2 regions of the Paenibacillus terreus genome follow, and region 2 is predicted to be linked to the other one. Evidence: riboswitches for the same ligand, from Rfam matches in the RefSeq annotation. Region 2 holds a riboswitch; the other holds the start of a gene.
The links. Region 2 has a riboswitch for cobalamin ahead of ACE5KN_RS21880 ((2Fe-2S) ferredoxin domain-containing protein). Riboswitches for the same ligand answer to the same signal wherever they lie in the genome.
Positions count from the first base shown of each region.

Region 1: linked by a shared signal. The riboswitch ahead of ACE5KN_RS10420 (FecCD family ABC transporter permease) and the one ahead of ACE5KN_RS21880 ((2Fe-2S) ferredoxin domain-containing protein) in region 2 are both predicted to bind cobalamin.

Region 1 is NZ_JBHIRX010000004.1:270,632-276,359, reverse strand. It holds gene ACE5KN_RS10435 (LLM class flavin-dependent oxidoreductase) at 1-406, shown strand, start outside; gene ACE5KN_RS10430 (LLM class flavin-dependent oxidoreductase) at 403-1,725, shown strand; gene ACE5KN_RS10425 (RraA family protein) at 1,745-2,377, shown strand; cobalamin riboswitch at 2,588-2,790, shown strand; gene ACE5KN_RS10420 (FecCD family ABC transporter permease) at 3,009-4,094, shown strand; gene ACE5KN_RS10415 (ABC transporter ATP-binding protein) at 4,091-4,912, shown strand; gene ACE5KN_RS10410 (ABC transporter substrate-binding protein) at 4,905-5,728, shown strand, end outside.
Region 2 is NZ_JBHIRX010000014.1:60,011-65,738, reverse strand. It holds gene ACE5KN_RS21890 (MeeY/MeeF family manganese export membrane protein) at 1-599, opposite strand, end outside; gene ACE5KN_RS21885 (MFS transporter) at 783-2,021, opposite strand; gene ACE5KN_RS21880 ((2Fe-2S) ferredoxin domain-containing protein) at 2,275-2,634, opposite strand; cobalamin riboswitch at 2,814-3,001, opposite strand; gene ACE5KN_RS21875 (acyltransferase) at 3,222-4,403, shown strand; gene ACE5KN_RS21870 (LutC/YkgG family protein) at 4,554-5,285, opposite strand; gene ACE5KN_RS21865 (LutB/LldF family L-lactate oxidation iron-sulfur protein) at 5,278-5,728, opposite strand, start outside.

The DNA.
Region 1 (5,728 bases), on a different contig from region 2:
ACCTGTCCCGGAGCTTCCAGACCCTGCAACCATTAATGAAAATCGAAGCCGGTTTGAGCTGATGAAGAATATGATTGAATCCGAAAAGCTTACGATCCGCCAATTGATTGAACGGGTGTCTGGAGGCAACGGGCATCGCACCTTTGCCGGGACGGCCGAGAAAGTTGCAGACGAGCTGGAGAGCTGGTTCACCGGCGGAGCATGTGACGGCTTTGTCATCCGTCCACAGGCGCTGCCTTCAGGCCTCGAGGATTTTGCCAGACTGGTAGTTCCTGAGCTTCAGCGGAGAGGATTGTTCCACACGGAATATCGCGGTACTACACTGCGGGAAAATCTGGGGCTTGCCCGTCCCAACAATCAATTCTCGGCTCAAAGCCAACAACGGAAAGGGGTGCAGCTGGCATGAGCAGGGGCAGGAAGCTGAAGCTGGGACTGTTCATACAAGGCGCAGGCCATCATGTGGCTGGATGGCGGCATCCTGAGGCACACTCCGGTAGCGAAAACTTTGATTTGATCACACAGCTCGCGCAAAAAGCGGAGCAGGCGAAGCTGGATATGATCTTCTTGGCGGATGGACTCACAACTTCCGCCGGAAGCCCGCCTTCCGTTGTAGCACGGTTTGAGCCAATCACACTGCTGGCGGCGCTGTCCACGGTAACCCGCCGGATCGGTTTGGCGGTTACGGCTTCAACCACTTATTATGATCCCTTTAATCTGGCGCGCCTTATTGCTTCCGTCGATAAGCTGAGCGATGGCCGGGCGGCATGGAATGTGGTGACTACGTCAACGCATGAAGCGGCCCTTAACTTCTCGGCACAAGACCATTTGGACCACAGTTTGCGGTATGAGCGTGCGGCTGAATTCGTTGAAGTTGTGAAAGGACTATGGGACAGCTGGGAACAGGAACCTTACATTGTAAACAAGGAGACAGGAGAATACATCGACAAGCGCAAAGTACATGAACTGAATCATAAGGGCAAGTATTTCTCCGTCAAAGGTCCGCTCAATGTAAGTCAGAGTCCGCAAGGTCATCCTGTCATCATTCAGGCGGGTTCATCCGGCCCCGGTCAGGAGCTGGCCGCACAGATTGGAGAGGTGGTATTTACTGCGCAGCAGAGCTATGAGGATGCCCAGAATTTCTATAGCGGCTTGAAAGGATTGCTCCCGAAATATGGCCGGCCGCCGGAGCATGTTCATATTCTTCCCGGGTTGTTCCCTGTCATCGGAGCAACGGAGAAGGAGGCCAGGGAGAAATACGAGCAATTGCAAAGCTTTATTGATGATTCCCGGGCCTATGATACTTTGGAGGAACGCTTTGAATATGATCTGCGCGGCTACTCCCTGGATGATCCTGTTCCGGATATCCCGGAATCGAGCGGCCGCAAGAGCAGGCCTCAGCTGCTGATGAAGCTTGCCAGGGACAAAGGGCTGACCTTGCGTCAGTTGTTCCGCGAGGTAGCGGGAGCGCGCGGGCATCGGATCGTGGTCGGTACACCAATTCAATTGGCTGACCATATTCAGAAGTGGTTCGAAGGTTATGCGGCTGACGGTTTCAATATTATGCCCCCTTATGTGCCGGGCGGATTCGATGACTTTGTTGAGGGGGTCATCCCTGAACTGCAGAACCGTGGACTGTTCCGGACCGATTACGAAGGAAGCACGCTGCGGGAGCATCTCGGTTTGCCTGTGCCCGCGAACCGTCATTCAACCGTGCCCACCTCATAAAATATTAGGAGAGAAGAAAATGTCCGATATCGATAACATTTTTCAAGGATTGCCGACGACTTGCATTTCGGATGTCCTGGGTGGATTGACGAATCTGGATTATGCCATCAAACCCATCGATCATCAGCACAAGATCGCCGGGAGGGCATTTACGGTAAGTATTCCTGCCGGGGATAATCTCGCCGTTCTGCAGGGGATTCGGGAGGCCCGGCCAGGAGATATTCTTGTCATCGCCGCACAGGGGGACACACGCCGCGCTGTCGCGGGAGATTTCGTCGTGGGACTCGCTCAGACCTTCCGGCTCCAGGCATTGGTGGTTGACGGCGTCATTCGGGATATTGAAGGGATCCGCAGCTTGAATTTCCCAGTCTTCAGCAGAGGCGCAACGATTGCCTCAGGTAATAAATACGGGGGTGGACATACGAATATCCCGATCTCTGCAGGAGGAGTCAGCATCCAGCCAGGGGACTGGATTATCGGGGATATCGATGGTGTAGTTGCGGTTCCCGAAGAGCAGGCTCAGGATGTGGCAAAGGCAGCCAGAAACAAGCTGAACCAGGATGAAGAACGAAGTTTGGCTATTTGTGGAGACCAAGCTTCAGCCAGACTTTATTTGGACAAAGTGCTTGGAACCATTCCGAATCCCGGTTAATCCATATATCCTATACAGAATACAAGAAAGCCTTTCTTGGAAATGAGGCGCGAGCAGCCATTCCGAAGGAAGGCTTCTTGTTTTGCCCATGATTGCAGAAGCCGCTCTCATTACAGAAGTCAATTGATTTGAGGCAAAGAAAGTGCCGCACTTCAATGGACAACAGTTTCTATACATGCTACCATTATATTGTTTTAAACTCACATTTTTAAATATTTTAAAAGAGCAGGTGGCGAGGTGTGTGAAAGCACAGCCTCGTCTTAAAAGGGAAGCCGGTGCAAATCCGGCACGGTCCCGCCACTGTAAGCGAGGAGCCGTTCTGCAAGTTCATGGTCACTGTCGTTGTTCGATGGGAAGACCGCAGACGGCGAAGATGCGCAAGTCAGGAGACCTGCCTGCTTCTTGGATTGTCACAAACCTACGCGGATAGGGGGTGGCCGGCACGGTTCACGATGATGTCGTCGGGCTTTTCTTACTGCTGCTTTCATTTCCTGGCAAGGTGATGAAACAGGCTGGAAGCTGCTCTGCGCTTTACTTTGATCCAGTACAGGCACTCTCATAAACTTGAGGGTGCTTTTTTGCTGTGCATTATTACAATCTCCTTGCGCGGCAAAGAGAGGAAAGGAGTTAAATGATCAAAAAACAGAATGGAGGGCTCCGGGCTAAACCTGCATGGTTTGCGGTTCATTTATTCGCATGGATGGTTGTTCTGACCGCTTCCATTACCATTGCTGTCATGCTGGGACCCGTACGGATTCATCCTCTACAGGTGTGGAACATCGCCTTTTCCCATCTTCCTCTCCTGGATGGCCGGCTAGACGGATCGTGGACGAAAGCGCAGGAGCATATTGTGTGGAATATCCGGTTTCCCAGAGTCCTGCTGGGAGCTGTCATTGGCGCGGGACTCGCTGTTGCAGGAGCTGCCATTCAAGCTCTGACACGGAACTCGCTGGCTGATCCCTACATCCTCGGTGTTTCTTCGGGGGCGTCCACAGCGGCGGTGCTTGTGATTATTTTCGGAGCCTTCCGCTTTCTCGGGATATACGCGCTGCCTCTTTCCGCATTTGCAGGCTCGCTGCTTGCTATGGTGCTCGTGTTCATACTGGCCAAGGTCGGTGGAGAGATTTCAACAACGAGATTGCTGCTGTCCGGTATTGTCACTTCCATGATGCTGTCAGCCGCCACCAATTTTATCGTCACATTGGCTCCCCATGCGGATGGCATCCGCTCCGCTATGTATTGGATGATGGGCAGTCTGACTGGCGCGAAATGGGAGCATCTGACCGTCCCGGCCCTTATCGTGGCTGTGGGAGCTGCAGTGCTATTGTCCCTGCATCGTTCGCTGAATTCCCTGCTTATGGGGGAGGAGGCGGCAGTGACGTTGGGAGTCAACATTGCCGCTTTTCGTATTTTACTCGTCGTTATTGCAGCCCTGATAACAGGCACGATTGTCTCTGTAAGCGGTTCTATCGGCTTCGTCGGGTTGATGATTCCACACATCGCGAGGATGATGACCGGTTCAGATCACCGCCGGGTACTGCCGCTAAGCATGCTGCTTGGCGCGATATTCATGATCTGGGCTGATGTGGCCGCACGGCTCGTGCTGGCACCGGAAGAGCTGCCGATTGGCATCGTTACAGCCTTATGCGGGGGGCCGTTCTTCATCTGGCTGCTGCGGAGAAGTACATACTCATTTGGTGGGGGGAACGGTAAATGAATGTGTCAGTTGAAGGGCTCTCCTACAGCGTGCAGGATAAACAGCTGATTGATTCCGTTCTGCTGCATGTGCGGAAGGGCGAGCTTGTCGGGCTGATCGGGCCAAACGGCAGCGGGAAATCCACACTTCTGAAAAATATTTACCGTGTCCTGCAGCCTGATTCCGGCCGGATTTCGATTGACGGACAGAATTTGCATTCCATATCGCATCGAGAGACTGCCCGGCAGATCGCTGTCGTCAGCCAGGAAGCGCCGGTCGCCTTTGATTTCTCCGTCAAGGACATGGTCATGATGGGGCGTAATCCTCATAAAAAATGGTATCAACCGGATAGCGTGGAGGATCTGATGCTGGTGGAGCAGGCGCTGGAACGTGTCGGATTGCTGCAGGATGCGGGGCGCAGCTTCTCAACCCTGTCAGGCGGTGAAAAGCAGCGTGTTTTGATCGCGCGGGCGCTTGCCCAGCAGGCCAAATTTCTCATCCTGGACGAGCCTACCAATCATCTGGATATCAAGCATCAGCTGCAAATCATGGATCTGGTAAAAGGGCTCAACATCACTTCATTGGCAGCTCTGCATGATCTCAACATCGCAGCTTGCTACTGTGACCGCTTGGTTGTCATGAAGGATGGCAAAGTGATTGTCACCGGGACACCGGAGGAAATCCTCACGCCCAGGCTGCTGTTTGCCATTTTTGAAGTGGCGACTGAAGTTGTCATGCATCCAATGACAGGCAAACCGTCAATAACATTTCTGCCAGAGATGAGCGGAATGGCAAATATCAGTCCAAATGATTGGACAAGCGGAGGAAGCCATGATTAAATTTAATAGATTATTCAATTTGTGCATGGTTGGCACAGCATTGATTTGCCTGCTGTCTGCGTGTGGCAGTGCTTCTCAAGAAGCAGCGGCCATATCACCAGCCGGGGCGCAACCGGACCGGCAGAATTCAGGGAAAGAGCCTGTTGTCATCGAAAATATGGGGGAAAAGCTTGTGTTCACCGAGCCGCCGCAGCGTGCCGTTACGCTGAACCAGCATGCCACGGAGGTCATGCTGGCGCTTGGCCTGGAGAATTCCATGGTGGGGACGGCTTATTTGGATGACCAAATCCTTCCTGAGTATAAAGAACAGTACGACAAAATTCCGGTGTTGTCGGAACAATACCCGTCCCAGGAAGTGTTTTTTGCGGCGAATCCGGATTTTGCCTACGCGGGCTGGAAAAGCGCATTTACCGAGAAGACGCTTGGTTCCAGGGCTGAGCTCGCCGGGCAAGGTGTGCAAACTTATGTACAGGAGTCTTCGAACAAGACCGGTCCGACACTGGAGGACGTGTATCAGGACATCCTGAATATCGGCCGGATTTTTCAAGTCGAAGAGAGGGCGCAAGCTCTTGTGGATGCTATGAAACGGGAAGTCGGGCAAATTCAGGACAGCATCGGTACGGTCAGCGAACCCGTCAAGGTATTTGTCTATGACAGTGGGGATGATACCGCGTTTACGGCCGCCAACACCTATCTGACAAGCCTGATTAACATGGCGGGCGGAAAGAACATTTTTGATGATATCGAAAAAGGCTGGGCCACGGTCAGCTGGGAGGAGGTTGTGAACCGTAACCCGGATCTCATTGTCATCGTCGA
Region 2 (5,728 bases):
CAAGCCACAATTGCATAAGCCGTGGTCTCCAGTGCCGGCCGTTGAGCGAGCAGCTTCACAAACCATGTGGCTGCGAATTTGATCAGGACGAGCCCGGCGATTCCGCCAAGCAATACAACGATGAATTGTCCGCCGTCCATACCGCCGAAATCCCCAAGCGGTGAATCGGGAAGCCCCAGTGCCAAAGCCACTGCAGCAAGAATGGAATCAATCGCAAAGGCAAGATCCGCAATAGCAATTTTTCCTACGGTTGGCCAAAAGCCTTTTCCTGCAGCATCTTTCTTAACGTCTTCGCGAATATTCTCGTTTTTCTTGCCAAAACGTGCTTTGATGATGTGCTTTAACCCCAGGTATAACAGATAAGCAGCCCCGATCGCCTGTATTTGCCAGACGTTGGCAATAAACGATATCGCAAACAGAGCGGCAAAGCGAAAAACAAAAGCCATAATAATCCCGTAATTGATGGCTTTCTTCTTCTGGTCCTCCGGTAAATGCTTTGCGATCACCGCCAGCACCAAGGCATTATCCGCCGATAGCAAACCCTCCAATGCAATAAGAATCAGTAATGCCCATGCGTACTCCAGCCAAATGGATTCCAACAGCACTTCTCCCCTCTTCATAAAGAGTATGTTCATTACGACAAACTTCCTGTTTGAAACTCAAGTTTCGGTTAAATCAGAGATTTTTATCCGGCTAAAAGTTGCACCGTCATTCCCTTCCCTATTTACGCTGTCAAGTTATGGCTCGTTTCATTCATTAAATATAAAAAATCAATAATAACTCTATATCATTTCTTTCCGCTTTAATAAGTAAGCATATAGAATGACGCCCCCGACCGCACAAATGGCTGCACATAAACCTATAAATCCGTAGCCAGCCTGAAGCCCGCGAAGAAGTCCCAACTGAGAATCTGCCCCGAAAAAGCCCTTCGTTATTTCAATAACTCCGCCGATCAAGTAGTTGCCAATTACACTGCCGACTCCCATAAGCGTAACTGTAAAAGTTATTGCGGTATCACTGCCATTAGGGTACCTTTTGGCAATAAAAGCCATAACGGTTGGATAAATCATCGCAATCCCTATACCGGCGGCAGCGAATAAAAAGGCCAGGCTCTCTCCCCCCAAAATGGCTATGAAAGTACAAAGTGAAGATAGCCCTGCAAATACAATCAGTGACAAAGTAAAACCAATTTTGTCTGTTAACGGTCCAAGCAACAGCCGTGCCAGTGAAAAACATAAGAAAAAAGCAGATAACATTCCCGAAGCTGAAACTGTATCCCAGCCGTACGCTTTTTCAAGAAAGTTAACGAGCCAGCCACCTACAGCCAATTCGGAAACAACGCCAAATGATAAAATAACCACCATCAGCCATATAACCGGGTCTTGCATCAATGTTTTCAGAGGAACGCGATCTTCATGTTTAATCTCATCCCCTGGGAAAGTGCTAAAAAGTGCAAATATAATCGGTATGATCGATAATAAAAGCATGACAAGATACATACCGCGCCAGTCAAGCACAGAACCGTTAATCTTAACCTGCATCAGACCCGTCGCAATAAGCGGTGCGACCGTCGAGCTAAGGCCATAAAAACCGTGGGCTAAGTTCATCATTGTGCCGGTATTTCTCACAAATATGCGGGCGCCTAAAATAGCCAATCCAATCTCCAGCATCCCGTTTCCAATGTACATCAGGAAATATGACGCAGAAAACGTAACATAATACGGAGAAAAGAAAATGAAAATACCCGAGACCGCCATCACTGCAAAAGATATAACGGTTACCCGCTTGATTCCCCATATTCTTGTCAGATAAGCAGTAAAAGAGCATGCGATTAAATAGCCAAGCGCATTAAGGGACAATAAAGTGCCCAATTGTGATTCGTTTAGCAGAAAGTCATACTGGATCCGTGGAATAGCGGGTCCCTTTATGTTTTCTGAAAATCCGAATATGATAAACCCTATAAAGATTGTTGCAAGCTGCATGGCATAAACTTTGTTGAATTTCCCTATACGTTTCTTCACTTTTTGCTTTCTCCTTATCCGTTTGGTTATGTATGAACATAAGGAAATTTTATATGAACAAATTTCTTTATTAAATATAATATTATGGAGTATTTATATAGTTTTAAGGAAACGACAATATCATAGCTTTCAACAGTCGCTCCTTATGTTGGATAATAAATAAAAATTTTCTGTTAATCCAATCTTTATTTTGAATAAACAACAAACCCACCAAAAAATGGTGGGACTTGTTACATCAGTTATTTTGTTTTTTCTACTGAAAACGCTCGAATCGATAGGGAAGCAGACTGGCCGGCAGCTCCAGCAGCTTGTCCTCATCCCGCGAGGCGATCGCCCATTCCAGCAATTCATCATAAAGGTCTTCCTCTTTGATGCCGCCGAACCATACCGGACCGTCCGGCGTCTGAATCGATACGACGTTGGCAATATCGCAAGGACCAAGACAGCCGGTGACTGTCAGCTGGATACTCTTGAGCAGCTTCTCTTCCTTCCATCTGCTCTTCAGCTTGTCTAGCGGGATGCCCGGTTTGCCCTTCTCTGTATGACCGCAGCAGCAGCCGTTACAGATCATAACCTGGCCGAGAACTCTTCTTTTCGTTGCAACTTGCTCCATTCTTATCCTCTCCCATGCACTTGTGATCTCGCATAAGCCTCCCCGTCCGGCTTCATGTTGACCCAAAAAAGCCCTCAGTCCGCAAAGGGCTGAGGGCAAGAGTACATAAGAGAACAGACCGCAGACCACACACGGGTCCCGATCTCCATATTATGTACACCGTTCCTTAACCGCGAAGGGCTGATGCGAACCTGCAGGCAGGTCTTCTGGCTCCCGGATCGGTACCTGCCTTCCGTCTTCCCCAGCATGCTGAGTGACATGTATGGAAGGAGGCTCCCCGGTTACAGCGGCGCGACCGCTAGGGATTTTCACCCTATTCCCTTTTAACCCCGGCCTTGGCCAGGGCACCTGCGAGATTCTTCCATTATAACGGACTCAGGACAGAATGACGAGCCTTTAAAATTCATGTCACATAATCTCATTTTTCCATTGTCATATATCAGGAACAGGAATACATAACATTTCCGAGTTCAGATCTAATCCAATAATGGGCCTTTCAGCATATTTTCAGTAAACTCTTTCTTTTGTTTCAGAAAAATGCGTTTTAATGAAACGGCACTTAGAAACCGAAAGGACATGATTCGTATATGGGCACTGCCAAGAAGGAAAAAGTCCCTGAGCTTCAGGTTGTCAGGGCATTTGCGATTATAGGGGTTATAGCAGTCCATTCCACGTCGTCTGCCACACTGCAAATGACGGAATCTCACTATTATTTCTTCTATAACTTTCTGAACATCTTCCTGAAATTCGGAACATCCACGTTTATTGCGCTGAGCGCATTTGTGCTTTTTTACAACTATTTGGACCGGCCGCTCGGCAGCAGCTTAATCAAGCATTTTTATAAGCAAAGACTGCTGTATATCCTGGTGCCGTATTTCGTTTTTTCACTGATTTATTTCTGCCTGCAGCAGACATCCGCCGGAGCCCCCGGTATGGATGCGGGAGAACTGACCCGTTCCTTCTTCACCAAGCTTGTTACCGGCAAAGCCTACACCCATTTGTACTTTGTATTTATAAATGCGCAGTTCTATCTGCTGTTCCCGTTGTTCCTGTGGCTGTTCAAAAGGTTTCGCGGATTGCACAGTTGGGCGGTTGTGCTAGGCTTTGCGCTGCAGTGGGCTTTTGTGATCGCCAACAAGTATTACTTTCAGGTGGAAAACCGCGGCAGCTGGGTGCTCTCTTACATGGCATATTACATGCTCGGCGCTGCGCTAGGCATCTACTATCCGAAAATCAAACAATGGCTCATTGTGCGCAAGGAACATGCCTCAGGAACACGAATCGCCGTTTGGAGCCTGCTGTGGCTCCTGTGGCTGGCCGCAGGGCTGTCGCATGTGTACATCTGGTATGAAACGCGTATGAATGGCCTTTTGTACAATTCACTCCTTTACGAGCTGCTGTACAACATTTACGCCTCGCTAAGCGTACTTGTACTGCTGCAAATCGCCTCCGTGGTGTACCATCAGGGCCGATCCGCCCTTGGTCGCGGGCTGGCGCAGTTGGGCTCGGTTTCATTCGGCGTGTATTTGCTGCACCCGATCGTGCTGCTGCTGTACCGCCTTTTCTCGCCGCAAACCGGCACGGCCTGGCTGCTTCATCTCTGGTATGCAGGCGGTTTTGCGCTGGCGTTGACTCTTGCCTGGTTCGTAGTATCCATGGCCGGACGCTATCTTCCTTATGCCTCTGTGTTCTTTGGTCCCCTCCCCAAGCCAAAGCGGTCTGAGCTTAGACAGGAAGCAAGAAGTTCTGCTGCTTTTCCTGGGAAATAATCGAAACCGCAAGAAGCCTTAAGCGGGACGCCGTTCCGCTTAAGGCTTGAATTTCCTGGAGTAGGCCTCCTAAAATCGCAAGAAAAATTTCCGCTAAACGCGGTCTGTCTTCTGAGAATGTACGTCGATAGGCGTTTTTACGGCTATTGATCACGAGCCCCCGATGATCAAAGCATAGACAATTCCCGGCCCGTGAACGCCGATCGTCAGGTCATTCTCGATATCCGAGGACCGGCTCGGGCCCGAGATAAAGTGAATGCCTGCCGGAAGCTGATCACGCCCAGCCTGATCAAATTCCGTCAGAATTTCACCCAGCCGGGTCTTCAGTCGTTCCACCGGAACCAGAATGATGAGCACGGTGGGAAGAAGGCTTACGGAGCGACCTTTATGCGGTGCAGAAAGCACCGCCACCGAACCGGTATAAGCAGCAGCATAATCCGCCATAACGACACCGAAGTCCGCATCAGCCGCTTTGGCTTTCCAGGAATTCTCGGAATCCGAGTTCCAGACAGAGATGTCCGCGCCGGGAATGGCGGATTCCAGCTCAAGCGCCGCCAGCTCCGGCTGGTCCTGTCTGAGAATGGCTCTTGCTCCCATTTCGACTGCCTTGTCGACGATGAAGGAAGCTGCTTCCTGCATTGTCCCCAGTCTGGCTACATGTCCGCCCACGCTGCTGAAATTGGCGGCAAAGCGGTCGATCCGCTCCTGCTCGCTCCACTCGAACGCCTGCCAGAACCCCGGCGCGCCCCGCAGCGGATGCGGAGGGGGTTCCGTTACACGCGGCCGCTTCAGTCTGGCAGCAATGCCGTTCATAAACTGCTGCTGCTTCGCGCGTGACTGGGATTCCATTTGCTCCAGCCATTCCTGATGCGGGCTACTCATGCCGCTCCCCCCTTTTCCGCTGCCGCAAAACAGCCTCCATCCGACTTTGCAGCACCGGGTCCGGCTGGGGCAGCGTGCTTCGCACTTCACGGTCCAATTCCTTCCAGCGCTGACGGAAGGTCTGCTTCGCAAGAGACGGTGCAACCCTGTAATTGTTCCACCCTTTCAACGGACCCAGCTTCAGGGGAACCCCACCGTCCCGGACGAAGGGTTTTTGGCCAAGCTGGCCCAACCGCACCGCCGCGCTGAACCGCTTCGAGTTGGCGGCCACGGCCGCAAAGCCCTTCATGCCGATCCCTTCCAGCCTGCTGCCATGTCCGCTTTCGACCTTACGCCGCCGCAGATAGACAAGCATATCGTGCAGGGGAATTTTCACGGGGCAGGCTTCGTAACACGCGCCGCACAGGCTGGATGCGCTGGCAATGTCGTTCCATTCAGCCACG